DNA from 4 places in the Rossellomorea sp. ABR4_012 genome. Region 4 is predicted to be linked to each of the others. Evidence: riboswitches for the same ligand, from Rfam matches in the RefSeq annotation. Region 4 holds a riboswitch; each other region holds the start of a gene.
What was found. A riboswitch is a leader RNA that binds a small molecule or an ion and turns the genes downstream of it on or off. The one in region 4 is predicted to bind S-adenosylmethionine.
Positions count from the first base shown of each region.

Region 1: linked by a shared signal. The riboswitch ahead of metK (methionine adenosyltransferase) and the one ahead of ACXAFV_RS04515 (O-acetylhomoserine aminocarboxypropyltransferase/cysteine synthase family protein) in region 4 are both predicted to bind S-adenosylmethionine.
Region 2: linked by a shared signal. The riboswitch ahead of ACXAFV_RS00625 (Na+/H+ antiporter NhaC family protein) and the one ahead of ACXAFV_RS04515 (O-acetylhomoserine aminocarboxypropyltransferase/cysteine synthase family protein) in region 4 are both predicted to bind S-adenosylmethionine.
Region 3: linked by a shared signal. The riboswitch ahead of ACXAFV_RS17140 (methionine biosynthesis PLP-dependent protein) and the one ahead of ACXAFV_RS04515 (O-acetylhomoserine aminocarboxypropyltransferase/cysteine synthase family protein) in region 4 are both predicted to bind S-adenosylmethionine.

Region 1 covers NZ_JBSWVK010000001.1:1,313,369-1,321,200, reverse strand. The annotation lists gene ACXAFV_RS06490 (tetraprenyl-beta-curcumene synthase family protein) at 1-23, opposite strand, end outside; gene ACXAFV_RS06485 (lysophospholipase) at 38-841, opposite strand; gene ACXAFV_RS06480 (gamma carbonic anhydrase) at 926-1,441, shown strand; gene metK (methionine adenosyltransferase) at 1,908-3,107, opposite strand; SAM riboswitch class I at 3,344-3,489, opposite strand; gene pckA (phosphoenolpyruvate carboxykinase (ATP)) at 3,860-5,449, shown strand; gene ACXAFV_RS06465 (lmo0937 family membrane protein) at 5,867-6,016, opposite strand; gene ACXAFV_RS06460 (GNAT family N-acetyltransferase) at 6,166-6,951, shown strand; gene ACXAFV_RS06455 (biotin transporter BioY) at 7,090-7,653, opposite strand; gene ACXAFV_RS06450 (CBO0543 family protein) at 7,732-7,832, opposite strand, start outside.
Region 2 covers NZ_JBSWVK010000001.1:122,156-129,987, reverse strand. The annotation lists gene ACXAFV_RS00640 (ABC transporter permease subunit) at 139-2,118, shown strand; gene ACXAFV_RS00635 (helix-hairpin-helix domain-containing protein) at 2,134-2,601, shown strand; gene ACXAFV_RS00630 ((S)-benzoin forming benzil reductase) at 2,797-3,552, shown strand; gene ACXAFV_RS00625 (Na+/H+ antiporter NhaC family protein) at 3,627-4,943, opposite strand; SAM riboswitch class I at 5,074-5,178, opposite strand; gene ACXAFV_RS00620 (MFS transporter) at 5,427-6,629, shown strand; gene ACXAFV_RS00615 (DUF2187 family protein) at 6,995-7,267, shown strand; gene ACXAFV_RS00610 (YpbS family protein) at 7,315-7,578, opposite strand.
Region 3 covers NZ_JBSWVK010000004.1:209,292-217,123, forward strand. The annotation lists gene ACXAFV_RS17130 (bifunctional homocysteine S-methyltransferase/methylenetetrahydrofolate reductase) at 1-1,800, opposite strand, end outside; gene metC (cystathionine beta-lyase) at 1,830-3,014, opposite strand; gene ACXAFV_RS17140 (methionine biosynthesis PLP-dependent protein) at 3,007-4,128, opposite strand; SAM riboswitch class I at 4,220-4,322, opposite strand; gene ACXAFV_RS17145 (tryptophan--tRNA ligase) at 4,451-5,446, opposite strand; T-box leader at 5,497-5,741, opposite strand; gene ACXAFV_RS17150 (metal-dependent hydrolase) at 5,796-6,422, opposite strand; gene ACXAFV_RS17155 (NUDIX hydrolase) at 6,504-7,139, opposite strand; gene ACXAFV_RS17160 (GNAT family N-acetyltransferase) at 7,190-7,832, opposite strand, start outside.
Region 4 covers NZ_JBSWVK010000001.1:909,625-917,456, reverse strand. The annotation lists gene ACXAFV_RS04525 (S41 family peptidase) at 1-263, opposite strand, end outside; gene metX (homoserine O-acetyltransferase MetX) at 542-1,624, opposite strand; gene ACXAFV_RS04515 (O-acetylhomoserine aminocarboxypropyltransferase/cysteine synthase family protein) at 1,772-3,067, opposite strand; SAM riboswitch class I at 3,290-3,413, opposite strand; gene ACXAFV_RS04510 (trans-sulfuration enzyme family protein) at 3,622-4,758, opposite strand; gene ACXAFV_RS04505 (DUF302 domain-containing protein) at 5,327-5,707, opposite strand; gene ACXAFV_RS04500 (peroxiredoxin family protein) at 5,872-6,453, opposite strand; gene ACXAFV_RS04495 (hypothetical protein) at 6,450-7,085, opposite strand; gene ACXAFV_RS04490 (sensor histidine kinase) at 7,066-7,832, opposite strand, start outside.

The sequences.
Region 1 (7,832 bases), 400 kb from region 4:
AAAGGACTTGCAGGTACTGACAAGCTTACCACCTCGTTTATAAAATATATCCCAGCGCCTTCAGCCGGCTTTCGATAAAGATCTTTGAGTATTCAAAGATGTCTTCTCTTTCTGGTTCGTTATAGATTTCATGGTAGCATTTCGGCCATTCCTTATAGTGCATTTCTGATAGCGACAGCTCATTGAACCATTTCTTGACCGCGCTTTTATCGACGATTTTATCATCGCCCGCCTGCAGAACAAGAAGAGGGATATCCGGCATTTTATTCAAGTTGACTGTTGCAAGCTTGATCGCCTGCGCGAGCTCCCTGTACCAGCGTACAGAAACTTTAGTAATATAAAGAGTGTCGTTACTGTCAATTTCCCTGACATCTGCATTCCGGGTTGCCATATCAATCGTCAATCCTGACGGAAATTTAATCATCGGGGCAATTTTATTCAAGCCATATGATAGTAATTCGATTGGTTTAGAGGGCCCGTTCACAAGCCCCAGGCAAGGTGAAGATAGAATGACCCCTGCCAACTTGACATGGGACTCTTGAAGCATACGTACGGCAACGAGGCCGCCCATGCTGTGGCCAAGGAGAAAGACAGGGAGGTCAAACCGATAGGCAGCCTGAACCCAGTCTTTTACTTCGATAATATATTCGTCGAATGAATCGATATGTCCTCTTTGCCTTCTCGATGTCATGCCCTGCCCCGGCAAATCACCCATAATGACATGAAAACCTGATGCTCGCCACATTTCAATGAGCCATCCGTATCGGCCATGATGTTCCATTGCTCCATGAATGATGACGATGACTGCCTTTGCCTCTTGATCTGTTTCCCATTTCCACATGGCAAATCCTCCTTAAATGTTTCTCTAATGGTTTTCATCTGCTACCATTATTATAGTAAATATTATTGAAAGGGGTAGTGAAAAATGCTCTATCCATATCATGATAAAAAACCTGTTATTGCAAAAACTGCTTTTATCGCCGATTATGTAACGATTTCTGGGGATGTTGAAATCGGGGAAGAATCCAGCATCTGGTTCAACACCGTCATCAGAGGGGACGTCGCGCCTACCAGGATTGGCAGCAAAGTGAATGTACAGGACAATTCAATCCTCCATCAAAGCCCTGAAAACCCCCTTATCCTTGAAGATGAAGTGACGGTCGGCCACGGTGTCATCTTACATAGCTGCAAAATCAGAAAAAAAGCCCTCATCGGCATGGGATCGATCATCCTTGATAACGCCGAAATCGGTGAAGGTGCTTTTATAGGAGCCGGAAGTCTGGTTCCTCAAGGAAAAGTCATCCCTCCAAACACCCTTGCCTTTGGCCGTCCGGCAAAAGTGATTCGGGAACTGAACGAACATGACATAAGTGAAATGAAACGCATTTCACGGGAATACGCAGAGAAAGGACAGTATTATAAAAGCATCAAACCATTATAACTCTTATACTTGTGATACCCCAACCTGAGTGAGATTACTCGTGTTAAATTACGGGATGGGGACATACGCGATGCAATTCCTTCAGCTTCCTTATGAGGTTGCCACTGTGAATGGTGCCTGTTTGTTCATTTGGATGTGATCGGTTGGTTTGGGAGTGGATTGATTTTGGATATAACTGAGAATCGCTACTTTATGCTGGATTGATTTTAGATTTAGCTAAGCTTCTCTTGTAAGCGCCTGGCTCGATTCGAGGGTTTTGAGCCAGGCTCAACTTTTCCGCAAAGATATCTGCCGTTTTACCGTTTTATCTGCCAAAATTCCGATATATCTGCCATTCTTCAAAATACGACAAATTCTGCGCAACTACCACTACCACTACAACTACAACAACTAATCCCTCTCCTCCACCCCAGCCATCAAAAAAACCAACACCCCTGAAAGAGTGTTGGTTTTCTCATACCTGTTTTTACTTAAGAGCTTCAGCTTTCAATACATCAGCTTTGTTAGTACGCTCCCAAGGAAGATCAAGATCGTTGCGGCCGAAGTGTCCGTAAGCAGCAGTCTGCTTGTAGATCGGACGGCGAAGGTCCAGCATCTTGATGATTCCTGCAGGGCGAAGGTCAAAGTTATCGCGTACAACATCAACCAATACATCCTCAGAAACTTTACCTGTTCCGAATGTATCAACTGAGATGGATACAGGCTGTGCTACACCGATCGCATACGCTAATTGAACTTCACATTTTTCAGCAAGACCGGCAGCCACGATGTTTTTCGCTACATAGCGGGCTGCATATGCTGCAGAGCGGTCAACTTTCGTCGCATCCTTACCGGAGAATGCACCGCCGCCGTGACGTGCATAACCGCCGTATGTGTCAACGATGATCTTACGGCCTGTTAGACCAGCATCCCCTTGAGGTCCGCCGATTACGAAGCGGCCAGTAGGGTTGATGAAGTATTTTGTCTTTTCGTCGATCAGTTCTTTCGGAACAACCGGATCGATGACATACTCCTTCAGATTACGCTGGATCTGCTCAAGTGAAACTTCAGGGTGGTGCTGCGTAGAGATGACAATCGTATCGATGCGAACAGGCTTATCATTCTCATCATATTCAACCGTTACCTGAGTTTTACCGTCCGGGCGAAGGTAAGGAAGAATTTCTTCTTTACGGACTTCCGTTAGCTGACGGGATAGTTTATGAGCAAGTGAAATCGGAAGAGGCATAAGCTCTTTCGTTTCGTTGCAGGCAAATCCGAACATCAGCCCCTGGTCACCAGCACCGATAGCTTCGATTTCTTCATCAGACATTTGTCCTTCACGTGCTTCAAGCGCTTGGTCTACACCTTGAGCGATATCAGCAGATTGCTCATCGATGGATGTCAGAACTGCACAAGTTTCAGCATCGAATCCGTATTTCGCACGTGTATATCCGATTCCACGGATCGTTTCACGGACGATTTTAGGGATGTCTACATACGTATTTGTTGTGATTTCACCTGCAACAAGCACAAGACCTGTTGTCACAGATGTTTCACATGCTACGCGGGCATTCGGGTCATTCGTTAAAATGGCATCAAGAATTGAATCAGAAATTTGGTCACAAATTTTATCTGGATGTCCTTCCGTTACGGACTCAGATGTAAACAGACGACGTTTTGTTGACATTAAGGTTCCTCCTTAAGCATATTTGCCGATTTTCACCGACAAAACATTTAAACAGATACGGTACTCATTTCCCTAAGTAGTATGAAGTAAACATGGTTTTTTTATAAGGCATAAGAGAACGTCCTTATATAAAAACATGAGTTTTATCACTAATGCTCCACTATAAAATAGAAAAAACCCTTCCTCGGGAAAAAGTACAAAGAGGAAAGGTTTCACATTATAGCCGCGCCTTTTCTCTCTTATCGTTCAAGGTTGTCCACCTTGCCTCAGTTTAGCACCTTCGCTTAATGGGATCCTTCCTTTTAAAAGAAGGACCAACTATCTATTTAGCAGGTTGCTGGGTTTCATAGGGTCTGCTCCCTCCACCAGCTCAGGATAAGAGTATCCGTTCAAGGTACAATAATAACGTTAACACCAAAGAGTGTCAAATATTTTTTAGTATGTAAAGATTAACAGCAGGTATCTCTATTTACCGCTATTGACAGTACTTTGGCTGACATCCGGATAGGCAGCTGACATTTATATAAGAAGAAACATGGAAACGTGGGTATATGAATGAGGAATTTCCTAAGGACAAGCATAAACTGCTTAGATAGGGGAAAATAAGTTGCATTTTTAAAGGAAAATGTTACAAGTTTAAGTCACATTATAAAAAAGCACTAAATAGTATAGACTAATAAATTAATTGTGTTATACTATTTTTGAAAAGAACAACAAAGTGGTATTTAAATTTATATAAAGGAAGGGTTCTAATGAATTCAGTGAGCATGTCTAGTGAGTTAACAGAATTACTTAGCGGTCAAAATATCAAAAATCAACTGTCTGTTTCACAATTAGTGGAAAGAGTTCTTCATAGAAATGAAGGCGTTTTAACTTCTTCAGGTGCAGTCAGAGCTGAAACTGGCAAATATACAGGGCGCTCTCCTAAAGATAAATTTATTGTAGAGGAGCCTACTACAAAAGATAAAATTGATTGGGGAGCTGTTAATCAGCCAATCTCCGCTGAATCATTCGATAAATTATACCATAAAGTCCTTGCATACTTAAAAGAAAAAGAAGAAGTATTTGTCTTCAACGGATTTGCAGGTGCAGATCCAAAACATAGACTTCCGATCCAGGTAATCAATGAATTTGCGTGGCATAATCTATTTGCACACCAGCTGTTCATTCGCCCGGGTGCGGAAGAGTTAATCTCTCACAAATCCGAATTTACGATCGTATCAGCTCCAAACTTTAAAGCAGACCCTGCTGTGGATGGTACAAATTCTGAAACATTCATCATTGTTTCTTTTGAAAAACGCATCGTCTTGATCGGTGGAACGGAATATGCAGGAGAAATGAAGAAATCGATCTTCTCCGTCATGAATTACATGCTTCCTGAAGCAGATATCCTTTCCATGCACTGTTCAGCAAATGTAGGGCGCGAAGGCGACGTTGCACTATTCTTCGGTCTATCCGGAACAGGCAAAACGACATTATCAGCAGATCCGAACCGCCGTCTGATCGGGGACGACGAACATGGCTGGTCACCAAATGGCGTTTTCAACATCGAAGGCGGCTGCTACGCGAAATGTATCGGACTGACTCGTGAAAAAGAGCCTCAAATCTTTGATGCAATCCGCTTTGGATCCGTGTTGGAAAACGTTGTTCTTGATGAAGATTCACGCATTCCAGATTACGAGGATAACAGTTTAACAGAAAACACGCGTGCCGCTTATCCGCTTCAAGCAATGGAAAACATCGTGGAGCCTAGTGTTGCCGGCCACCCTAATACAATTGTATTCCTGACTGCTGATGCGTTCGGCGTCCTGCCTCCAATCAGCAAACTGACGAAAGAGCAGGCAATGTATCATTTCTTAAGCGGTTATACGTCCAAATTAGCAGGAACAGAGCGCGGCATCACTTCACCGCAGGCAACATTCTCTACTTGCTTTGGTTCTCCATTCCTTCCGCTTGCTGCCACTCGTTACGCAGAAATGCTTGGGAAGAAAATTGATGAGCACAATGCAGAGGTTTACCTCGTAAACACTGGTTGGACCGGCGGAGAATATGGTGTGGGTAACCGCATGAAATTGTCTTACACACGTGCAATGGTACAGGCAGCATTAGAAGGTGAACTGACAAACGTTGAAACGGAAACAGACGTAATCTTCGGATTGAACATTCCAGTAAACGTGCCAGGTGTACCTGATGAAGTGCTTCAACCGATTAAAACATGGTCAAATGAAGATGCGTACAAAGTAAAAGCAACTGAACTTGCACGCCAATTCAACGAAAACTTCAAGAAATTCACCAACGTACCTGCCGAGATCGAAGCAAAAGGCGGTCCGGCTGTAAATTAATCTCGATCGATCAAGGACTGATCAGTCAGACACTTCCTTAGTGTTTGACTGGTCTGTTTTTTTGTTTTGGTTGAGTGATTTAGTATGGTATGGTGACTTGGATCAAGAGTTGGGTTTTAACGGCAGCATCGTGGCCACTCCTCAACTGATTGCACATCTGTATCTCATCTGATGAATGATCAAAGTGAATTTGTTCTTCAATTTTAGTTGTATCAACGGAAATTAAGATTTCAACAATTTTTCGGATGTGGCAACGTTTTTTAAGATTTATCAACGAAAAATTTCATTTATCAACGTTTTTTCGAATTTATCAACAATTCCACACAATACGACAAATTCCACATCCGCCGAACTACTTCCATTCCCATCCCCGTTTCATCCAAATAAAAAAAGAGGATTGCTCCTCCTTTTAAATAGCTATAAGCCTTTCTTCCGCCCTGTAATCAGATTCCATAAGAACACGACCACGGCAATGACCAATAATATATGGATGATGGCTCCGCCGATCTTGAAGATCAGTCCTAATAACCACAGGACAACAAGTATCCCGATGATGGTCCACAACATGTTTACCGCCTCCTTCATCATGTATTGTTGCTAACTTTCCCTATATCTCAATTTTTAAAACAACATCAACTTTTTTTTGAAAATTCTCCTTTACTAAATATTATAAATTTTGGTAATATATCAATTAAAACTATAAAGGGGATAGGGAAATGATCAGAGTATTAACCCAGGCAGATGATGAACAATGCCAGCAGCTGATACAAGCACAGCCTGCCGAAAATTTGTTCATCATCGGAGATATTGAGGCATTTGGCTATGAACAGGATTTTCAAACCATTTGGGGTGATTTTGACGAAAATGGAAATCTGAGAGGGATCCTTTTAAAATATAGAGAAAACTTCATTCCGTACTCCATAGGAGAATTCGATGCAGAATGTTTCGCTGACATCATCAATCACTGCAATGATTTTAGCATCATGTCAGGTCTAAAGGCAGTCACTTCAAAAGTGGAGCCTTTTCTAACTAGAGATTTTCAATCAAAGAGGCAGATGTACTATGCAAAGTTGGATAACAGAGATTCCTTGTCAAACGAGGAACTGACTCATGTTGAAAAAGCATCCATCGACGATCTTCCTAAGCTTGTCGAGCTTCTCAACTGTATTCCTGAGTTCAGCGGTGGAAATTTCACTGTTGAGAAAAGAAAGCATGGTATGGAAAAAGGAGTAGCACGCAGCTACTACATTGAAAATGGCATATTTGTTTCCTCTGCTTCCACTACTGCCGAAAACAGCATGTCAGCGATGATTGTGGCAGTCTGCACCCACCCTGATCACAAGAAAAAAGGCTATGCAACCCAGTGCATGACAAAATTATGCCGGGATGTGCTGCAAGAAGGCAAGGAGCTCTGCCTCTTTTATGATAACCCTGAAGCAGGCAGGATTTATAAGAATATCGGCTTTGAGGACATCGGTCATTGGATGATGTATAAATTTTAAGCTTAAGCGGGATTGATTTTGATTGAGGATGAAGGAAGAAGGTTGATTCTTGTAACGATTCACGTTTAACACCACACAGACTAAAAACTGATTAAGAAAAAAGCCGGATCTCCTTAAAAAGAGATCCGGCTTTTTTGATTAAGCTGCCGCTTTAGCACTGCCCTGTATCAATTTCGCCTGTACTAGACGTTTTCTAACCGTAATACCTATCCAGCTGGCCAGGAATGCTTTGATAAGCCCGACTACGATAAAAGGATATACTCCTGCTGCCATAGCCTGTGTCCAGCTTAGATCGGCCACATATTTCAATTGGATCGTACCAAGTAACAAAGTGACAATCATCCCTGCTGTGTTCGCAACCATGGCCATTGTCAGATTAAATTTCGTCTTTTCTAAAATCAATCCTGTTATAAATGCCGCTGCAATGAACCCGAAGATGTAGCCTCCGGTAGGGCCGACCAGTACCTGTGCTCCGCCGCTGAATCCCGCAAAGACCGGGACCCCAACCGCTCCAAGTGCGGCATAGCCTACCATGGCAAAGGCTCCGTATCTACTTCCAAGGATCGTCGCTGTAAGACCTACCGCCAATGTCTGTCCGCTGATGGGAACAAGCGGCAGCGGAATCTCAATCTGCGCAAAAATTCCCGTTATCGCAGCAAAAATACTGCATTGGATGATCATTCTTAATTTTTCCCCATTCATTCATCTTTCTCCCCTTTTAAGTAAACTCTCAACAAGATAAAGTTAACACAATTCTCGAATTTCGGGAAGAACATTCTTTTATCTGAAAATTTTTTCCACGAACCAGCGAATCAAATATGACACAACAAAATATATCAAGAATGACCACCAAGGATTCCAATGATAAGCCTTGTAATAAT
Region 2 (7,832 bases), 790 kb from region 4:
ATGCTTAAAAGTTTTTATTGCTGTGTCTCAATGAGCCGTTCCGCTATTTATTTGATACTGAATTGTTAAAATTGAAATAAAATTGAAAAAATTTACATTATCCATTAAACTGAAGAAAAAGATAAAAAGGGGATTACTATGAGATTTTTGAGGTTTCCACTAAAATTCGTGTTCTATTATTTTCTTGGTTTTCTAGGGATCATTGCCATCAGCGTTGCCCCTCAAGCCATGAGAGAAAGGGGACTGTATAACTTTATCGGGTACTCCGAAGAAGTGATTAAGTTTTTCTTTGCGTTTTGGGATAAAGAAAATTGGAGTTATTCATATAAAGGATATACGGAACATTTCATGGATATGCTTTGGGGCCCTTATCTGTATTCTTTGCAAGTATTAGGCGGGGCCTTGGCAATCGGACTTGGATTCGGGCTTATTTTGACTATCATTACGGTATTTCTTCCCCGTTGGTTATCATCACCTCTAAAGAAACTGTTGAACCTCCTGGAAACTGTTCCGGATCTTATGTTTGCTTTCATGCTCCAGTTGTTCATTGTCTTCGTCTTTAAAAAATTCGGCTTCGAGCTCATGCAGTTTACGGAACTGGGAGATGAAAAAGTCTATCTTGCACCCATGATTACCCTCTCGATCATCCCGATGATCTCGTTCTTTCGTATTCTTCTTCTGATAACAGAAGAAGAACTCTTAAAGCCTCATATTGAATTTGCTCAGAGTAAAGGCATGTCCAAGGGAAAAATCCTGTTGTCCCATGTATCTAAAAATATTTCACCAAGCCTTTTTTATCATGGAAAAATCATCATTTGGGGAATGCTTTCAAGCTTATTTGTCATTGAAACCATTTTTAATATGAGAGGAATCACATACTATATCGTGCAGGATTTCAGGCCGATGGTCATCGCCATTTCGCTCATTCTGATTTTCACGCCTTTCTTCGTTGTTTATCAGGGTGTATACCTGTGGGTTAATTCAGCCAGTAATGAAGATGACACCAAGTATAAAAAGGACAAAACAAAATGGACTGAATGGCGGATATGGGGATGGCTTGCTGCCATCAGAAAATTGTGGTGGCAGCATATGCACAACCCTAAGTTTGCTTTAGGGTGCAGTGCATTGTTTATTATGATTATGTATAGCTTTCTCTACCCGTTATTTAAGGAGAATCCAATCCATTACATTAAATATCTGAAAAATGATGAAGGCCGGATTGTTTCAGGTCCTCCGCATGAACCGTCCGACCAAATGATCCTTGGATCGGATATTTATGGGTACAGCATTATGGATCAACTGATTGTCGGGGCGAAATATACGCTGCTGTTTGCTTTGATTGTTGCCTTATTACGGGTCATAGGCGGATTTTATTTAGGAGTGTTTTATCATTTTCATCTAAAAGAAAGAAGGAAGAATTGGCTCGATCGGCTGATTGATTCCATACACTTTCTTCCACTGAGTTTGATTGCATACCTGCTGCTTAGACCTGTTTTATGGGGATTGCCCGTACTTGGTTGGGATAACTCAATGTTTGAACGCCTTGTGTTTGAAGCAATGGTCCTCACGATACTCGTACTGCCGTTAACCACGGTATTAATCGGAAATGAAATGAAGCTGATAGGGAAAAAGGATTTTGTGCTATCTGCGAAACTATTGGGAGGGAGCAATAAGCATTTGCTTTGGACCCACTTATTCCCTCATCTTGCACCGAGATTGTTCATTATCTTCGGCCACCAGTTTATTCAGACTCTATTGATTCTAGTACATTTAGGCTTGTTCCACCTATTTCTTGGAGGGACCATCATTTCGGGTGGAGATATGCCAGATCCCCCTAAATCAGGGACCTTTGAATGGTCAGGCTTAATAAGCTCAGCCAGATATTCACTGATGACAGGGAAATATTGGATTGTCATGGCTCCCCTGGTGGCATTTATGATCACCATTATAGCGATGCAGCTCATTGTTCAAGGAGTAAAGGAAATCCAGCAGCAAAAGGTGGGCGTGCTGATAAACAATACCCCTATCAAGAGCAAACACAAATCAATGAAAAAGAAAGCGTACCATCCTGTAATGGGAGATTTTCAATTGACAAAGCAGCAGACGTATAAAGGATAGAAGGAGTTGAAAGATATGAGCAATAAAAGTCCTAAACTTCCTTTGACAGATGAGGAAAGAACATTACTTCGCCGAGCGAAAATAAAACTAAGCATGGTAAATCAGATTACTCCTGAAGAACTGAGTGAAAGACTGGAAATCCCCTTTGAAAGAGCCAGATACCTGGTGGGAATGTCCATTTTCCAACAGATTCCTTCCATCGGTCCGAACATGGCCCACAACGTAGTCGAAGACTTACAGTTCTATTCTTTTAATGATATCAAACAAGAAAAAGGAGAAGACCTGATCAACAACCTCGAAAAGAAGTACGGGGTGTGGATGGATCCCTGTGTAGAAGATTCCTTGAGATGTGTCGTCCACCATGCAAGGCACCCTGACAGTGAGAAGAACTGGTGGGATTTTACCTCAGAAAGAAAAGCATATCGGGAAAAATATGGCTACCCTGACGACCGGCCGACAAAGGCCTGGGATGAGGGGCGTTAAGGTATATTTAACCCCAATGGGCTTCACTTTTAAATGGTGAAGCTCTTTCATTAGTTAGCTATAAAGTTTATTTTAATAAATAACGGAATCTAGCTGCTGCACGGAAATCAACAGCGGTGTACAACGAAAATCAAAAATTTTTGTGATTCAAAGCGTCTCCTATATAATCAATCATATAAGAAAGGAGAGGATCACATGGATTATGCCATTGTTACAGGCGCCACCCGGGGGTTGGGGGAGTCAATCGCTAAGCTGTTCATTAAGAAAGGGATTTCGCTTATTAACATTTCCCGTTCGGATAATGACGCATTAAAGGAAATGTGTGTTGGGGAAGGAGTCTCCTACGAGTATATCCAATGCGATCTTTCCAATCCAGGAGAAACAGAGAGCGCAGCACAAAAGGCGGGAGAACAAGTATTTAAGTCGGATGCTGACCGGATCTTCTTGATTCAAAATGCCGGGGTCGTGACACCCATCAATCCTTCCGGGCAGGTTGAGAACACGGATCTTGAAAAGAGTGTGAATGTCAATTTGCTATCTCCTATGATTGTTACGAATGAAATGCTGAAAGCCTCCCAAGGTTCAGAAAGCAGGCTAATCATGGTCAATGTGAGTTCTGGTGCCGGGAGCAGACCTGTTTATGGATGGAGCACGTATTGTTCCACGAAAGCCGGGATCAATATGCTGACGGAAACCGTAAGTCTTGAGCTTTCAAAAAAGGGCAGTGCACATAAAGTGATTGCGTTCAGCCCTGGGGTAATGGATACGGATATGCAGGGAACCATCCGTTCTTCTTCAGAAGAAGCATTCGCCGATGTTGAAAACTTTAAGCGTTACAAAGAACAAGGAATGCTTAGGGACACGGATACAGTAGCTGAGGTCCTCGTAAAGCTTGTGACCGAATCGGATGTTGAAACTGGTAAGCTATATCATGTGAATGACTTGTTATAAATTCAATGGATATTATTAAAATAAACAAAAAAAAGAGACAAACCCGATAAATGGGTTTGTCTCTTTTGTACTTATTATGAACGTGCAGTGCTCGGCTTAGGTGCTTTTGATCGTGTAAACTTCGGTAGTGCAAATCGAATCGCAACCAACCCGCATACTGCTGTCAGGATCGGATAGAAAGCATATGGAATAACACTTAATGGCGAGATTCCTGCTGTTTCTGCTACTAATAACGCTTGTGCTCCATATGGGATCAAGCCTTGTACGGAGCAAGAGAATATATCCAGGATACTTGCAGACTTACGAGAATCGACTCCATAATTCTCACCGATTTCTTTCGCAAGCGGACCTGCAATGATGATAGAGATCGTATTGTTTGCCGTACAAAGGTTTGTTGAACTTACAAGTCCGGCCGTCGCCAGTTGTGCCCCTTGTGGAGAGCGGATCTTGCGGGTGGCAAGATAAAGCAGCGCCTGTATTCCGCCATTATAACGGATTAGTTCAACCACACCTCCGATAAGGACGGTCAAAATCACAATTTCAGCCATTCCCGTCATTCCATCGGCAATGCTTCCAAAATAGCTGGAAGGAGTAAAGCTTCCATCGGCAAATCCGATGATTCCAGAGAGCACGATCCCTCCGAATAGCACGACAAACACATTCAATCCTGCAAGTGCGCCGATGATGACTCCCAGATAAGGGAGGATTTTCACCCAGTTAAAGGCCTCGGTATCAACCGTTGACTGATTGCCTGCCGTAATAAAGTATAAGATCACCATCGTTAGAATAGCTGCTGGCAGAACGATAAAGAAGTTCACTTTGAATTTATCTTTCATTTCCGTTTTCTGCGTACGGACGGCTGCAATCGTTGTATCAGAAATGAATGAGAGATTGTCACCAAACATCGCACCACCGATGACCGTAGCCATCGCAACAGGCATGGCGATGTCCGTACCCGAACTGATTCCTACACCGATCGGCGCAAGTGCCGCGATCGTACCCATTGAAGTACCCATGGATAATGAAACAAATGCTGCAATTAAAAATAATCCAACGATCAGAAGGTTTTCCGGAAGTACAGATAGAGCCAGATTCACCGTTGAATCAACAGCGCCCATTTTTTCAGCGACTCCCGAGAATGCTCCTGCTAAAAGGAAGATGAAGACCATGATCATAATATCAGGGTGTCCGGCCCCTTTGGCAAAGCGTTCCACTTTACTATTCAGGGAGTCCTTTCGGTTCATGAACAACGCCACTACAGCTGCGATTATAATGGAAACTAATACTGGGAATGCGTAAAAATCTCCTGAAATGATCCCCGCACCGAGGAAGAGTGAAACAAATATGAGTAATGGCAGTAATGCCAGAAGATTTCCTTTTTCGTTAAACATTTGAACAACTCCTTTGACAATTGACTAGAATGGATTGCGATGGTAATAACCACGATATGATTAGTACCTTGCTGGATAAAAATAAAAACCTCTTCCCGATAAGAAGAGGTTCCCAATAAAAGAAACACTCTTCTTATCTTTCAAGCAATATGCTTGCTGGATGTGGCACAGCACTCGTAAGGAGTCCGCTGCCGAGACATCGTAGGGCCAGTCCCTCCGTCTCTCTGGATAAGAAGAATACGTCATATTCATTTAAAATTATACTTACATACTTTAAGGCGTTTAAGAGGAAAAGTCAAACGGAAATTTGTTTGTGTTCTGTACTATTCGTTCAAAAAAAATTTCCAGCCATCGTGATTTAGTTCCATAGAGCTTGAAAGCAATAGGGTTTATCGGCTGTTGAATCATTTTTATATAGGCTATGGTTTATCCATAAAAAGGAACGGCTTTATTTACAATCTTCTAAAATAGGGCTAGTATTATATGGATAAAAAACATCTGGAGGATACGGAAGTGGAAAGAACGATACGCAATCAAGTCTTTACCTTGCAAGGCTTTTATTTTTTGACGTTTTTTGGTGTGGGCAGTCTATACCCGCTTTTAAGTGTGTATTTAAGTGAAAGTGTTGGATTGAATGGATACCAGATCGGGACCATCATGTCGATCGGCCCCATTATGATGATATTCTTTCAGCCTATCTGGGGAATGGTGAGTGATACGACGAATCGTCCGACACAGGTGCTGGCCTTTACTTCATTGGTTGCCGGGATGTTTGCCCTTGGGTATGTAGTGACCGACCTTTACTACGGACTCCTTCTGATCGCGATTCTGGTTGCTGTTTTCCAGAGCGCGATCATACCCGTTTCAGACAGTATCAGTCTGAAGTACACAAGTAAAGTGCGATATAATTATGGAAATATACGATTATTTGGATCATTGGGCTTCGGTGTTGCCGTGTATGTGATGGGAAAACTGTCAGAAGGTTTTATCGGCCCGACCATCATTTTCTACGCATTCTTCGTTTGCCTGGTCATGTCGGCTGTGCTGGCTTTCCGTTTTCCTAAGGAACGCGCCTCTGCCAAACTGGATTTGAAAGCGGGAATGAAGGAATTATTTACTCTTAAAAAGTTTTTGATTTTCTTGGCCGTCACTTTCATGGTGTTCGGTCCGAATCTGGCTAATAATACGTACTTTGGTTTATTTGTAGAAGATTCAGGCGGTACATATGCGGGAATCGGACTCGCTTTCTTGATTGCGGTACTGTCTGAAGTACCATTTATGAGGGTTGCAGGTAATTGGATTGACCGGTTCGGTTTGTTGACCGTAGCGGCTTTGGCAGGGGCGGCTTCCATGCTCCGCTGGCTGTTCTACTTTACGGAACCAAGCCTCTTGCTCGTTTACAGTTCTGCTGTCATGCAGGGCCTTGCAATCGGACTGTTTGTTCCGGCTGGACTGCGTTATATAAGAGAAATCACGCCTTCTCATATCACGGCCACAGCCGTCACCATTTATTCTGCAATCGGAAACGGCCTTGGAAACTGGTTCAGTACGTTCGTCGGCGGCTTCATTCTTGAAACATTTTCAATCTATGCGGTCTATTTGTTCTTTGCACTCCTATCCTTGATAGGTATTCTCCTTTGTTTTATTTTGATGAAGGAAGAGAAGAAGCAGGCACTGGCCTACTAATCTATGAGACGTTTTCTGAAGAGAAATCTTTGGGAGGCGTCTTTTTTAGGAAAAGAAGATTTCAGATCAGCTATTTATGATCCCTCATTATCCTGAAATAACTTCATTCCTGAAAAGGGTAAATTTTTATAAAAGTACGTTCGCTTTGCAAGAAGCGTTATTTGGAATAGAAAACGGAGACCGAGAGGCTTTTGAAAATGGGATGGCTGGATATAAAAAATAATTTCAAAAAAATTTTTTCGTTAAAGGTTTGAATTTTCTCAATAAGTGGTACAAGAAGAAATAAGACAATACGAATCAATCAACTAAACACTTAAACATATATACAATCCAACAAACTAAAAACCATAAAGGAGATCATTCCAATGAACAACAACTTCTTGTACTCAACAAATAATGCAAACCTTGGAGATAAGATTGAATTTAAACGTAAGAAGCAAATCGTTAACGGTGTGGTGACTTCTTTACGAGAAAACACGGTCATCGTCAAAGTGAAAAATGATGCTGCTAAAAAGCTGGACCTTCCTGATAACCAGACGGTTGTCGCTCATAAAAACTATGTAATCGTTGAACGTGCAGAAAACGAAACTCAGCCGGTGTTCGTATATGATGGCTGGAACAGTGCATTAAAAGCATAATAAATGAAAGGCTGACCTCCGATTATCCGTGGGGTCAGCCTTTTTGTTTATTGTTGATTCAACCTGCCTGCATATTCCTCGACCATTTCGGTGGTCACTAATTTCCGCTGGGGCACAACTCCCTGCCGTGCGAGGGTATTGATTTTCTGTGTTGCCTCATTAATCCGGTCCGTGGAAAAAGCCTCGCCCGCCTGACACAGCTTCACGGCTTCATCGATAGCGTTTTCTCTTTCTTGGTCCAGCACCATGAATTTCTGTACAAGTTGATTTTGCTTTGTTGAATGCTTTGTGATGTCTTTATGTACACTCATGTTCTCATTCCTCTCAGTAGAAATGTTCTTGTCCTTATTATGCTTTTTTATGGGTCAAATGGCAATGCTCCATTTCAATCGTATGATTGGCACGGTCTAGGGAAGTGGTTAGGATTTAAGGGCGTATTCCTAGATATATGGGCGAAATTCGGATTATAAGGGCGGAATTTTCAATTTAAGGGCGATATGTCAATTATAAGGGCGAACGACCGATTTTTCGACAATATCTGCGCTCGATTAGCCACTTCTCTTCT
Region 3 (7,832 bases), on a different contig from region 4:
TTTCATATGACGAAGCAATTCAATACTCATATCATAACGTACAAATGGAGTAATCAGATAAATTCCATTAAACAACGTAAGTGCAGTGTCCAACAGTTCCTTTGCAATTTCCATTCCCACTGCCCTTGTATGGACGGGGTCTGTGCCTGCATCCTTCATTCTCTTTCTTGTTTCCTCAGGCACCTTGATGCCGGGAACTTCATGGTGAAGGAACTCTGCATTCCTCGAACTCAATAAAGGCATGATCCCAATGAAAATCGGCGTATCTAAATGCTTGGTAGCTTCATAGATTTGGAACATTTCTTCGACTCCAAATACCGGCTGAGAAATGAAGTAATCGGCTCCCGCATTTATTTTTCTCTCGAGACGTTTCACAGACGCTTCCAAGTGTCTGAAATTAGGATTGAAAGCAGCACCGACAGAAAATTGTGTCTTTTGCCTGAGTGACTTGCCGGAAAATGATATTCCTTCATTATTTTGTTTGATTAATTCAATCAGTTCCAAACTTGATAGATCGTAAACGGATGCTGCTCCCGGGAAATCCCCTATCTTTGCAGGATCACCTGTAATGGCTAATATATTATGGATCCCCAAGGTGTGAAGACCCATTAAATGGGATTGAAGACCAATCAAATTTCGGTCACGGCAAGTGATATGAACCAATGGTGTAAGATCATATCGTTCCTTTACCATGGTCCCGATTGCATCATTACTGACTCGCGGAGATGCCAATGGGTTATCTGCAAGGGTCAATGCATCAATCTCCTCATCCTTTAAAGCTTGAGCACCCTTAAAGAACAAATCTGTATCAAGGTGCTTCGGCGGGTCCAGTTCGACAATTACCGTCTTCTTTTCTTTTACTCTATGATGCAGGAGCTTTTCTTTTAAAGGCTGAGATGACAGTTGTACTGATTTTTTTGTCTTCACTTTCTTTTCAGTCACAGGCACCCTGCTTTTTAATTTCTTTGAGACAGACCGGATATGCTCAGGTGTCGTCCCGCAGCACCCCCCTATGATCCTGGCACCTTGTTCCCGGAGTTCATTGCTGATATTCCCAAAATACTCCGGCTCAGCAGAATAATAGAATCTTCCCTCTTCATAATTCGGCAGACTTGCATTTGGATAAACGGATAGAAAAGATCTCTTAGGAATCGGCACTTCTTCTAGGGAAGAAACCATATGATAGGGACCCATCCTGCAATTTATCCCTACAACATCTGCACCGAGCAATTCCAGCTGATGAAGAGCATCTTTTATCTTCATTCCATTTTGAAGAACTCCCGCTTCATGCAGCGATACCTGAGCAATGATGGGAAGATCTGTTTCACGCTTTGCAATTTTAAGGACTGTCGTCAATTCCTCAAAGTCATAGTACGTTTCAAGGAGGATGCCATCAACCCCTTCAAGAAGCAAACAGTACAGCTGTTCCCGGAAGCTTCTTTTGATTTCCTCAATGGAAATATTTTGCTTGATCGCTCTGATTCCACCAATGGTCCCTACAACATAGGTGTGGTCCCCTGCCGCCTTTTTAGAAAGTCTGGCGGCTGCTGTATTGATGTCTTTAACAGAATCCTCCAAACCGTAACGTGAAAGTTTTTCGTAATTGGCTCCATAGGTGTTGGTCTGAATGATATCTGCTCCTGCTTCAATATAATCTCTGTGGACCTTCATGACTTCATCAGGGTGTGAAAGATTCAACTCTTCAAAGCATCGATCCACCCCGTATGAATACAAGAGAGTCCCCATGGCTCCGTCTGCTATCAATATCCTATCTTTCAAAGATTGTATGAGCGGTTTCACACGATCCCTCCTTTTCAATAATAACCCTGTTATAAATTGATGACTTTTATTATTGGATCATCTTTAAGTGCATTCAAACCGTGTTCAAGGTCCTGAATAAGTTCATCAGCGTTCTCCAACCCTACTGATAACCTCAGCAGACCGTCTGTGATTCCGCGTCTTTCTCTTTCCTTTTCCGGCATGGAGGCATGAGACATTTTTGCCGGGTATGAAAGAATGGATTCAACTGCACCTAAGCTCACTGCAAACACCGGAATATCTACCTGCTTAGTCAATTTCCTGACTTCTTCTTCACCTTTTAAGCGAAAGGATAAGACAGCACCAGGTCCTTTTGCCTGCCGAACATGGATTTCATGCCCTTTATGATAGCTCAGTCCTGGGTAGAACACTTCTTCCACTTCATCTCTCGTTTCAAGAAAGCGGGCAATCTTAGAGGCGCTTTCCGATGACTGCTTAAGTCGGACATGCAATGTTTTGAGGCCTCTTATCAAGAGCCAGCTGTCTTGCGGTCCCAAAACAGCACCAAATGAATTTTGCAAGAAGGAAAGCCTCTGGGCAATTCTCTCGTTACCGGTCACTGCGAGTCCGGCAAGTACATCACTGTGACCTGCAAGAAACTTGGTTGCACTATGCAAAACTACATCTATGCCAAGTGATAAAGGCTTTTGCAGAAGAGGGGTCATGAATGTATTATCGAGAAAAGTCAGGCACTCATTGGCTTTTGCCAATTTTACGATCCCTTCAATATCTGTAATGTTCAGTAATGGATTTGAAGGGGTTTCAATGTAAATCACTTTTGTATTTGGTCTGATCGAACGGGCCACCTCATGAAGATCCCTCATGTCCACAAAAGAATACTGAATACCAAATCGGTTCAATACCTCTGTGATTAATCGATAGGTGCCCCCATACACTTCTTCCGAAATGAGAACATGTTCCCCCTGGGAAAGCAACAGGAAACTCGTAGAAATGGCTGCCATGCCTGAAGAAAACGCAAATCCTTTTACACCGCCTTCAAGTTCTGCAATCGTGTCTTCCAATGCTTCCCTGGTTGGGTTTCCAGACCGGCTGTAATCATATGATCCAAACCGGTCAAAATCACTCTGATGAAAAGTGGTGGCGTGATAGAGGGGGGTAGAAACCGCTCCAGTTTGTGCATCGTATCCGTGAGAATGAAGCAGGGAAGTTTGCTGTGAGTATGTTTTTTTACTCATCTATAAGCACCTCTCCTTTTAATTGATTGAAAACATTCTCCAAATCTGAAATGATATCTTCCACATTTTCAATACCGACCGAAAATCGCAAAAGACGATTACATATGCCGAGTTTATTCCTTTCACATTCAGGAATATCTGCATGAGTCTGGGTTGCAGGATACGTAATAAAACTCTCAACACCGCCAAGACTTTCAGCAAACGTAATGACCTCTAAATTCTCAAGAAAAGTTCCGACCCATTCCTCCTTTGAAATCCGAAAAGACAGCATCCCGCCTCTGCCGGTATAAAGGACATCAGTAACGCAATCATGATTCGTCAGATACTCTGCAATTTCAATTGCATTTTTTTCGTGCTGGGCCATACGTATGCTAAGTGTTTTCATGCCGCGGAGTAACAGCCAGCAATCAAAAGGTGAAAGTACGGCACCGATCGAATTCTGAATGGTATAGAGCCTCTCTCCCAATACTTCGTTACTGACGATGACCACTCCGGCGAGCACGTCATTGTGACCGCCTAAATATTTTGTAGCACTGTGAACGACTATATCAGCACCTTCTGCAATTGGCTTTTGCAGGATTGGTGTGTAAAAAGTGTTATCAACGATCATCCATAACTCGTTATCCTTAGCGATGGAGGAGACTGTTGAAATACTGGTTTCATTCATTAATGGATTGGTTGGCGTTTCAAGGAATATCGCTCTGGTATTTTCATTTATCTTTTCTACAATGCGACTTTCTTCATGAGTATTCACGAAATGAAACCTGATACCGTATTGATTTTCATACTGCGAGAATAATCGATAGCTGCCTCCATATAAATCCTGTGAAACTATCAATTCGTCTCCCGAAGAGAATAAACTAAGAACTGCTTGAATAGCTGCCATTCCTGAACTGAAGGCAAAAGCTCTTTTTCCCTCTTCTAACAGAGCGAGTGTCTCTTCTAAAATGGACCTTGTTGGATTTCCAGTCCGCGAATAATCAAATCCCGTCGATTGACCGATGCCCTTGTGCTGATAAGCTGTTGACAAGTGAATGGCAGGGCTTATGGCTCCTGTCCCCACATCCGTACGATTTCCTGATTGAACGAGAATTGTATCGATATGTTTTTTCAATTTTGTCTCTCCTCTTCTTTTTATTACACGAAAAGGGTATAAAAGAAAAAACCTTCTTATTGAAATAAGAAGGTTTCATCGATCATTCTCCCTCTTATCGTCCAAGTTGAATTCAACTTGCTGGAATTAGCACCATGCCAAGGCTGGTTGCTGAGGTGTCATAGGGCCAGTCCCTCTACCTCTCTTGATAAGAATCTATTTGGTTATATAGAAATCATTGATCACTTTACTAAAATAACTTTCCCATAACTTACATCATACTTTATTAAATGTCAATGAAAATTATGAATACTTTTAAAAATACATTAACTTTTCTATTGGGTTATCGTATGCCGATTTTTATTTTCACTTCTTCCAAAAACGGTCTGGTTTTCTTTCTTGCTTTTTCCGCCCCTGCCATTAAAATTTCATTCAGTTTGGCAGGGGATGCCATTAGTTCATTATACAGTTCACGCGGCTCTTCCAACCGGGAATTCATGGCTTCAAAAAGCTCTTTCTTCGCTTCGCCCCATCCGATCCCGGCTAGGAAACGATTTCTCATTTCTTCTGTTTGAACTTCTGTTGCAAACTCTTTATATAACGAAAAAATGATGGATTCATTCGGATCTTTCGGTGCCTCAGGCGGGGTGGAGTCCGTCTTGATCTTATTGATCAACTTTTGCAGCTTTTTCGGCTCCTCGAATAACGGAATGGTATTGTTATAGCTTTTACTCATCTTGCGTCCATCCAACCCAGGAAGCACGGAGGTTTTTTTTTCAATGGCATATTGAGGCATCGTGAATGTTTCGCCATAAGTATGATTGAAACTTTCAGCGATATCCCTTGCGATTTCAACATGCTGTATTTGATCCTTTCCGACAGGGACAATCTCGGTTTTGAAAAGAAGAATATCCGCAGCCATCAAAATCGGATACGTATATAACCCCATATTTACGCCTGTGTCCGCTTCTCTTCCTGTGTGGCCATTTTCCTCGACAATGGATTTATAGGCATGAGCCCGGTTCATCAATCCTTTGGGAGAAAAACATGCTAAAATCCAGCTTAATTCAAAAATCTCTGGAACATCTGATTGCCTGTAGAAGATTGCTTTTTCCGAATCGAGCCCCAACGCTAACCATGTTGCTGCAATTCCCCGGCTGAGCTGGTTCATTTCTTCATTGTCGTGTATTTTCGTAAGTCCATGATAATCCGCTACAAAATAAGCAGGCTGATAGGTTTCGTTTCCAGCCAGTTCAAGTGCTGGTTTTATCGCACCGATATAATTCCCCAGGTGCACCCTGCCTGTGGGTTTGATCCCTGTTAATACTTGCTTTTTCATCACTTTCATTCCTCCCATTTTCTTTAAACACAAAAAGGGCTTCCAGTCCAAAAAAGGACGGGAAACCCGTGGTGCCACCTTCATTCGTTCACAGCCGTGAACGCACTTAGCTGTACAGAGGATCCTTCCTCGATACATTGTCCCTTGTATCGGTGAGACTTTCCGCCAAAACCTACTTTCACTTTCAGTCTGGATGCTCAGAAGCCCATTCAACTATTTTCACACACTGATTCTCACCGGCCATCAGCTCTCTGAGGTGTTTCAACAGCTTACTTTTCTTCATCATTGCACATGTTATTTGTTTGTTTCCAATATTTTATAGCAGAAGAAAAATTTGGTCAATGTATTTTTAGATTTCTTTTGAAGTTATAGGGAGAAATAATTTAACTCCTCTTTTGTTAAAAGGAAGGAATTTCATATCTCCGACTAAGTGACTGACATATCCTAGCATACATGCTTCAAAAATACCTTCAATCATCAGCGAAGATTCGAAGTATTTTGCTATGAATCCGAAAAAAATCAATCCAAGCAGGGAATGGGTATAACTCCGATGTGAAACGATTGAAGCGATTACTATGTAAATTCCGAGCAGCCATAACCATATTTCATTAAGATGCCAGCCAGCTGCAATCACCCCGATTCCTGTAAAGGTCAGCATCCTTCTCTGGGTAATCACCGTTGAAAGCAGTAAGATACCGATGCCGTACCCCATACCTATCCATTGTTTCCTTCCTTGCTCTTCCAGAAAACTGTACACCATCATCATAAAACCAATTACTTGAGCCACGGCCCGAATCATCTTCGGTGAAAAGGTAACCTTATTACTGAGCTTGCCATCGATATCCATGTCCGGCATCAACCCGGAAATTCCACCGACTGTCACAAGTACGGCTGTCGTGCTCAGGTCCGATCCCATTGAGTTGGCTGTGATAAATCCTGCAGCTGCCCCCGCTGCCATATGTGCTGTTCCGTTCACAACTCTCCTCCTAATTCTATATACAATACTGAATTTACTATGATAGAGGATTTAATGTGAAATGAACATGGGAAACTTGAATTATTTTTCCAGAAGCTCCATTTTTACTCTATATATAATTTCATGAAAATATGAAATTGGATGGGCTACAAAATCCTTTAATGAAATGTTTCTCTTGATGTATTCCTTTTCTGAATGTTCATTAATAGTAAATCCTTCTGAACTGACTTCAGCTGTTTCATTGAATATTAGCTGTTCAAAGTTTCGCAGAGTCGTACGAAAGATTCCTGATAATTCATCCACTTGAAGAGTAAAACTTTCAAAAGTGACTGGCTTTGTAAATAAATATACATTCGCTAGCTCACGATCTAAAATACCTCCGCCTTTCAACTCTTCTTTAATGACGCCAACAAAAGTGAGGTCATTGAATCCAATGTCCAGCCCCAATTCTTCTTGAATCTCCCTTACACCATCTTCAATCCATTCATGTGACAAAATATGGCCAGCAGCTGTGATATCCAAAAGGCCGGGGTAATCTTTCTTTCGATCACTCCTCATTTGAAAATAAATATAGTCTTCCCCTCTGTTTTCATCATGATGAGCCAGCCAGCAGTGGAACGTTTCATGCCAGTACCCTTTTTCATGGACTTTAGATCTCGTACTCTCTCCTAATCTATTGTAATCTCTATCAAAGATAGATAATTTTTCTTCGTTCATTTACCCGTCTCCTTCTACATGGTAATCGATAACTTTGAAACTCTGACACACTATGTATTACGAAGCCTCCAATATGCATCTATGAGTTCTTCCACAGGAATATTATCAATCTTCATCCCAGATACGTCACTGCCCTGAATAGAAACACCCTTCAAATTGCAGTTAGAGAACCTGGTCCCTTGAAGTTCACACCTTTCAAAGCTCAAGGAATTTCCTCCTTTACCCAAATCAGTATCACAAAAGTGAACGGCACCAAGTGTCACATGGGCAAATTGGCTATTTGAAAGATTTAAATCTGCGAATAAAGAATGAGTAAAATTGATATTTTGAAATTTCCCTTCACTCACATTACAATTATTCACGTGACTACCCATCAGATTACTATTACTGATCGAACTTTCTTCAAAGCTCACCCCATAGCACTCAGAGTGACTCAAATCACATTGTTCGTAAAGCCTTCCGGAAAGGTCCTTTTCCATTAAGAGGCTCTTGTCTTCTACGTTCATTTCTATCCTCTTCTCGTAGCAATATTCGTCTTCAGATTTAAATGTTGTCTGATAGCCGGCTTTTTCGTAAAAGCGGTGATTGTTTTTTTGCCTCACAGATGTTTCAAGATTCCATATTCTCACGTCCGGAAATTCTGTCTCAATCAATTCAATCACCCTGGTTCCAATGCCTTTCCCCTGAAAGTCA
Region 4 (7,832 bases):
TTCAAGGTCTTCAGCATCCCCTGAATCGCACCTTCCACGAGCTCCCCTTTATTCACGTCCTGAAAAAACTTTTCACTGATCAAATCATAGGCTACTTCCACTTTGTGAAGCTTGTCGTTCACCTCTCCATTACCATCGTACTCCATCAGCTCGTCCCCTGAGTCGGTGATTTCAAACATGGTGACTCCTCCGTACATTCCGCCTGCCCCGATCAGCATGCTGATCACAATTGTGATGATAAGCTTTCTGCCTCTCAACTCCATATTTCCCCCTCCAACTTGGTGTCATGGCTGATAAGAAAAGTGGTGGCTGCAAGATGGTTTGTCCTTGTTTCAGTCACTCATCAACTGACCGCCTTTATGTAATATACGGACGGCTCGTCCTGTCACATGAATGACCTGTACCTTAAACCAGCAGCCGGACACTTTAAAAAGCTCGGACCATTTTTAACAAAAAAGACACCACACAAAAACGCGCTTCTTCGCGGTGCGGTGTCTTTGCTTATTTAACTATATGCCGGAGGAGGACGGGTTATGATTCTTTAGCCGTTCACAACACGATTCGGTTGATATTTTTTCAGATGGGAAGAGATCATGCTTCCCCATTTCTCGAATTCTACTAAGAATCCGTCGTGCCCGAAAGCGGTAGCGACAAAATAATGCCTCCCTGACCGTACCTGGTTTGTGAAGCTTTCCAAATATTGAGGGGAGTAGATGAGGTCTCCTTCGTAGCTGATGGTGATCAGCTCGGTCGGGTAATTTTCCGCAATGTCATCCAGCGTACAGCCTCGGTTCCTGCTTAAGTCATGTGAATTCATGGCTTTCAGGAGCGTCAGATAGCTGTTCGGATCGAATCGCTTTGCAAGCTTCTGTCCCTGATAATTCAAATAGCTCTCCACTTGAAAACAAGACTGTGCTTCTTCACGTTTGAAACGGTCGTCAAAAAGCTGGGGGGTCCTGTAGGTGACCATCCCTGCCATCCTTGCAATCTCCAATCCTTTTAAAAGAGTGCCGCTGGCGTATTTTCCGTTTTGGAAATCGGGATCTGATTCGATCGCCTGGATGCCGATGTGGTTAAAGGCCAAGCCGTAATCGCTCAGGGCCGGTGTGACGGCAAGTGCAAATACTTTATCGATGTAGGAAGGATACATCATCCCCCACTCCAGTGCCTGCATCCCGCCCAAAGAACCGCCGATCACTCCATGAAGATGAGGAATCGACAGTTCCTTCAGAGCCAGGTATTGAGCTTTGACCATGTCTCTTACGGTGACTTTCGGAAAATCCCTTCCGTACGGCTGCCCGGTTGCCAGGTTGGTGGACCCCGGACCCGTGCTGCCGTCATTACCGCCTAAAACGTTAAAAGAAAGGATGGTGTACTCATCAGTATCAAGATACGATCCCGGTCCGATGAGTCCGTCCCACCAGCCTTTGCTTGCCAGGGTCCCTTTTACAATGTGATTTCCTGTGAGAGCATGACATATCAGGATGACTGGACCGCCTTCATTGCCGGTTTTTTCATAAACAAGCTCCACATGCTCCAGAGTGGAGCCGCATTCCAGTGTCAGGGATGGGATCGTAATGGAGTTTACTTCGTATCGGGTCGTTTTGGTGTGGGGATTCTCCATTCCGTCTCCTCCTTTTTTGGTAAGTGTTTTTGAGGGCAGGCGGGACGTTCAACCCGCCAAAGCCTCTATTTCAGATGGAACCTGAAGTGGTACTGGCATCGTGTGAACGGTCACACTGATGCGTCCGTTAACAAAATCAAGATCGGTTTAAACCGGGGAAGCTGCCAATGCCGCTTCGATGGCGCTATCCAGGTCTTCAATCAGGTCTTTGCTGGACTCCAAACCGACTGATAATCGTACTAATTCCTCGGTTACCCCGGTTGTGCGCAATTCTTGTTCGTTCAATTGCTGATGGGTCGTCGAAGCCGGATGGATGATAAGTGACTTCGCATCCCCGACGTTTGCGACATGTGACCAAAGGGTGATGTTATCCACAACCTTGCGTCCGGCATCCCTTCCACCTTTGATACCGAATACGACAATCGAGCCGGCACCTTTTTTCAGGTATTTCTGCGCCAGTGTATGGGACGGGTGCTGGGCGAGTCCCGGATACGATACCCACGCAACGCCGCTGTGCTGATCGAGATGCTCGGCGATTTTCAATGCATTTTCTGTATGTCTTTCGATTCGCAGGTGCAGTGTCTCGAGCCCCTGCAGAAGAAGAAACGCATTTTGCGGACTTAGGCAGGCACCGAAGTCACGCAGCAGCTGCACCCGGAGTTTCGTGATAAAGGCTGCTTCGCCGACATCGATTCCAAAACGGATTCCATTGTAGCTTGGGTCTTCTTCTACAAAGCCGGGGAATTTTTTATTATTCCAATCAAACTTACCACCGTCGACAACGAGCCCGCCGATCGCTGTACCGTGACCGCCGATCCATTTCGTGGCTGAATGGATGACGATGTCCGCTCCCCATTCAATCGGCTTGGTAAGATACGGAGTGGCGAATGTGTTATCGATGATGAGTGGAATTTCATTGTCATGAGCGACTTTCGCAACAGCCTCGATATCGAGAACGTGAAGGCTCGGATTTCCGATCGTTTCCGCAAAAACAGCCTTCGTTTTCGGAGTGATCGCATTCCGGAAGTTTTCCGGATCGGACGGATCAACGAAGTGAACTTTAATGCCGTACTTCGGAAGCGTCGTGGAGAACAGGTTGTATGTCCCGCCGTATAGGTTCGTTGCTGCGACGATTTCATCCCCTGCCCCGGCGATATTCAGGATGGACAGCGAAATCGCAGCCATTCCGGAAGAAACGCCAAGTGCACCGATACCGCCTTCCAACAGGGCGATCCGCTTCTCAAGAACATCCACCGTCGGGTTCATGATACGGGAGTAGATATTCCCCTCTTCTTCTAGGCCGAATAATTTCGCAGCGTGCTCACTGTTATCAAAAACGTAAGATGTCGTCTGGTAAATCGGCACTGCACGTGAACCTGTTGCTGGATCCGGCTCCTGACCGCCGTGTAGAAGTAACGTTTCAACATCGAATGATTTTGTCATAATGAATTCCTCCTGGTTTTTGTTTGTTTGGTTGCCTTTGGCTTTCTGGGTAAGAGTATTTGGGATGTTTGATGTTTACTGCTCGGTTTGTCGGTCGAAATACGAGATGTTGGATATGCATCTCGATTCACCGCGCCTGCAATCAATCTAGGAATTTTTAAAAGAAGAGGAAAAATCAAAAACCCCCTTCCTAAGAAGAGGGTCTAATTAATAGGGGTCCTCCTCTTATCTTTCAGGCAGTCTGCCTGCAGGAATTAGCACCTTTTCATGTAATCGCAAGTCTTTCGCGAACATGAAGGTTGCCGGGCTTCATCGGGCCTAGTCCCTCCGCCTCTCTGGATAAGAGCGATTTAGTTGTCTTTAAGTAGTGCGTTGAGATGAATTATAAAGGCTACTTCACTCAACGTCAAGGGTGTTTTCAGATTTTTTTAATTATTTTGTTTTTTGGCCGTTCCAATTTCATTTAGGATAGCCTGTTCATACCGCTATTGGTTTCTGTGCAAGACTTCGCTTTTTGCTGGAAGTTGGTGAGCCACATTCCTTAAAAGACAAAATTAGTTAATAGATTTTGTGATTGCTTCGTTGAACTGGGTTACGATGTCTTCTGCGTCTTCGATACCTAACGATATGCGCACTACATATGTGTTTATGCCCAACTTTTCCTGAGCTTCTTTCGGCAGTGCCCGATGTGAGGTTCCAAGCGGATAGGAGACGGTCGTTTCTACTCCGGCAAGGGTCGGCACAATCTTGATCCAACCGAGTGATTTGAAAAATGCACTGATGTCACAGGACGGGTCAAGTTCGATTGTCACGATGGCTCCATGGCCTTTTTCAGAAAGATTGTTTGGATAGTACACGTTTTTCACATGCGGGTTCGTTCGTAAGTTTTCAGAGAGTACTTTCGAATTATGAGCCTGTGTGCTCATTCGAAGAGCGAGCGTCTTTGCCCCTCTTGCCGTTAACCAGGCCTCGAATGGACTTAAGTTGGACCCAATGTTGACGACTTTTTCCTTGGCCTTACTTACTAATTCTTCTTTCCCTGTTACGACGCCTGCGGTGATATCGCTATGTCCGCCGATGTATTTTGTGGCGCTGTGGGCAACAAGATCGACACCTTCAAGATAAGGCTGGCGCAGATATGGCGTAGCGAATGTGTTATCGATAATCGTTTTGAGGTTATGTTTTTCCGCAAGCTCGACCAGCAGTGGAATATCCTCCACCCTCATGAACGGATTGGTTACCGTTTCGCTGTATAGCAGCTTTGTCTGAGGCGTGATGGCCTGCTCGATTTCCTCACGTTTGGTGAAATCAACGAAAGTTGTCTCGATACCGAAGCCTTTCAGTTCCTCTTTCAGCATATGGAAGGTGCCTCCGTACAGGTCTTCCGCTGCAACGATATGATCGCCGGTTTGTACGACCGCAAGCACGGCAGCAAGGATGGCCGACAAACCTGAAGACGTCGCCACCCCTGCAGGAGCACCTTCAAGGGCCGCCACCATCTGCCCAAGTTCATCCGTGTTCGGATTTCCCGTCCTTGTGTAGAGGTAAGGCGATTTGCCTTCATAGAAACCTTCAAGCTCTTCCAGAGATGTGAATGAAAAAGCTGAAGTCTGATAGATTGGCGTGGTTTTGCTGCGGATCTCCTCGGTACCTTTTAACTGGCTATGTACGACTTTCGTTGTGAATTTCATGTATGTCATCCTTCCTCTTTTAACGATTGTATTTAGAAGAGTGTATCATATTCAGAAGATTGCGAGGAAGGGAAATGTTTCGGAGGTCGGATTGTTTTGGTGGTGTGGATTGAGTTATAGGCAGGTTTGGGGTGGCTTGGATTGGATTGGGGTGCTTGGCTGGGATTGTAGCACGGTTGGGGCTTTTTGATAGATGAAGAGGCTGGTGCTATTTAGGGTTGGGTTGGAATTTTGGGATGAGGTTTTAGCGGTGTAAAGATTTTTCGACAAGTTGCACGTATTTTTGGAATTTGGATTGTATTTTTGAAAAGTGGATTGTATTTCAGAAATTTGGTTTATATATTTTAAAATTGGCACGTAAATCATGAAAAGTGGATTGTATCTCAGTACCGACAGGTTTTTGAAGTGTATATCAAGGTATTTTTTACGTTATTTGTATTCAATCCAAAAGAAATTAACAGAGTCGGTTACTAAAACAGCTATTTTTATGTATTTCGATGTCATTTTACACCCTTCCCCACATAAAAACACCCGCCGCCAACGCAGCAGGTGCTTCTCCACTCAAGTTCTATACTCGATCCATACAAGCGATCAATCGATCTTCAATATCCAACGCAATTCGCTTCAGTTCATCATTATCCACTAGCTCAATCAGCTTGCTCGGCTTCGCCATCCCGACCTTAGTTGTGCCGTTTTCAGTATAAACGGTGATTTTGCAAGGCAGGAAGTAGCTGACAAGCATGCTTTGTTCCAGCACTTTCTTTGCCTCATGAGGATTGCACACTTCAAGGATCACGACTTCCTCGTTGAAATCGAGGCCTTTTTCCTGAAGCTTTCCGGCAAGATCCAGATTCCATAGAACGCCGAAGCTTTCATCCTTAAGGGAAGCTTCCACCTTTTCCGTTGCTTCTTTCACACTCATCGAAACTTCTTTTGTGTAATGAAACATCCTAACTCCTCCTTCAACTTCTCTCAACCTATAGTGTCTTCAAGAAATTTGATCGCATACTTACTATATACCTTAAGGAGTATGTAATTAAACGTCTGCGCTTTAGTGTAGTGAGGGACGGGCCTTTAGCGTACTAAAGGCCCGTCCCTCGATGAGTTAACGCGTCAGTTCATGCCAGAGACCATTTCGGCCATCATTTCTTCGTTCATGGGGCCGACGATTTTGTGCTGGATTTGGCCTTTGGTGTCAATCATGTAGGTGGTCGGGATGGTGAAGGCGCGATACTCTTCACCGATTTCCCCGTCGACATCCATCGGGATCGGGAAGGTAAGTTCATAGCCGTCGACGAATTCCTGGACCTTGTCTTTGCCTTCGTCCATGCTGGTCAGGTTCACTGCCAGGATTTCGACATTTTCTTTGTCAGCATTTTTTTCGTAGTATTTTTGCATATGCGGCATCTCGGCTTTACAAGGAGGACACCAAGTTGCCCAGAAGTTAAGGATGACTTTTTGTCCTCTGTAGTCAGAAAGCTTTACGTTTTCACCTGAAAGAGTCGTCAGTTCAAAGTCAGGAGCACTGTCACCCTTAGTGAGTCCCTGTTCTGCATTGGACAGGTCCATGGACTCCTGAGCAAGCTTTGCAGCTTCCTCTTTTTCTTTTTTCTCCTGCTGATCCTGGAATATGTTCACCAGGAAGATCCCGATCAGGAGTGCCACGATGGCTAAAGCAAAGTTACGTTTATTCACTGGTTTTTCCTCCCTGCTTCATAAATTTCCGTTTGTTCATCTTTTTTTAGAAGAAAAAGCAGAACGATGGCTAAAACAATGTATGTGAGTAAGGGGCTCCCCATTTCAAATTCCCCGAATGAATTCATCAGCAATTGAATGAGTGTAAAGATGATCAAGATCTGCATGGACCAAACATTCTGATCAGCCCTGCCGATTTTTTTGAGTAAAAAGAGAAGCAGGACACTGTTTAACATGAGCTGCCCCCCTCCAATGATGTACGTCCCGTGAAGAAGGTCGACCACACCTTCATAGACAAGAACGGTCATGACCCAAGCGGCGATCACGTGGTGGGGATTTTCTTTTTTAATAAAAGTATAGACCAAGACAGCGCCGATTCCCATCCAATATCCGGCTATGCCCCCGTGAAAATATAGAATGGTGAGCGGATGTTTGATGACCGTCCCGAAGTCGACGATGATCACGCTCAGTTTCCAGGTGAGAATAAAATAAAAGATCGCATTCGAATACCAGTCGCTCGCTTTCTTATTCCAGAAAAAGAGAAACAAGAACGCAAGGATGAACGCGGCTGCGATCGCTGCCCATGTGCCTGGAAATGTGAAGGCGCCGATGTTATACCATTGTTGATTCATCATGATTCTCCTCTTTTTCATTTTGATCGATCGGCAGCCGCACCTCAAATGTGTGATGATGTCCGTCAGTATCTAGCGTCAGAGCGCCTCCATGTGCCTGCACAATTTCCTTCGATATCGCAAGGCCCAATCCTGCTCCCTCGGTGACAAACGACCGGGAGGAATCGACCCGGTAAAAGCGTTCAAAGATGAGGTCTTTTTCAGCTTCGGGAATTTCTTTTCCATCATGAGAAAATTGTACTGCATACTGGCTGTCATTCACAAAGCTTTTTATCGAAAGTTTTTTCCCGATGTCATAGTCTGCTATATTTTGAAGAAGATTGCTGAAAACCTGATGCAGACCGTCTTTATTCCCCTTTAGGGAACATGGAGCCAGTTCAGTCGTTACATCGATTTCTTTCTCCTTGAATTTCAATTGAAATGCAGTGATTCGATTTTGCAGGAGCTCGTGAATGAGTATCTCTTCCTGATGATTTCCTGTTAGATTTTCATCCGCCGTCCATCGATTGATGTGTACAAGCTGCTGCAGGAGCCGCTCGATGCGCCCGGTTTCTTCCTGCAGGGAACGGTAAATATCTTTGTCCCCTTCAATGATCCCTTTTTCCAGGCCTTCAAGATAGCCAGTCAGGTTCGTGAGCGGCGTGCGCAGTTCATGTGACAGGTCACGGAGCAGCCGGTTTTGTTTGGTTTTCACAAGAGCCGTCGTTTCAGAAAGGTCATTGAACGCTTCACTTAACTCCTTCACCT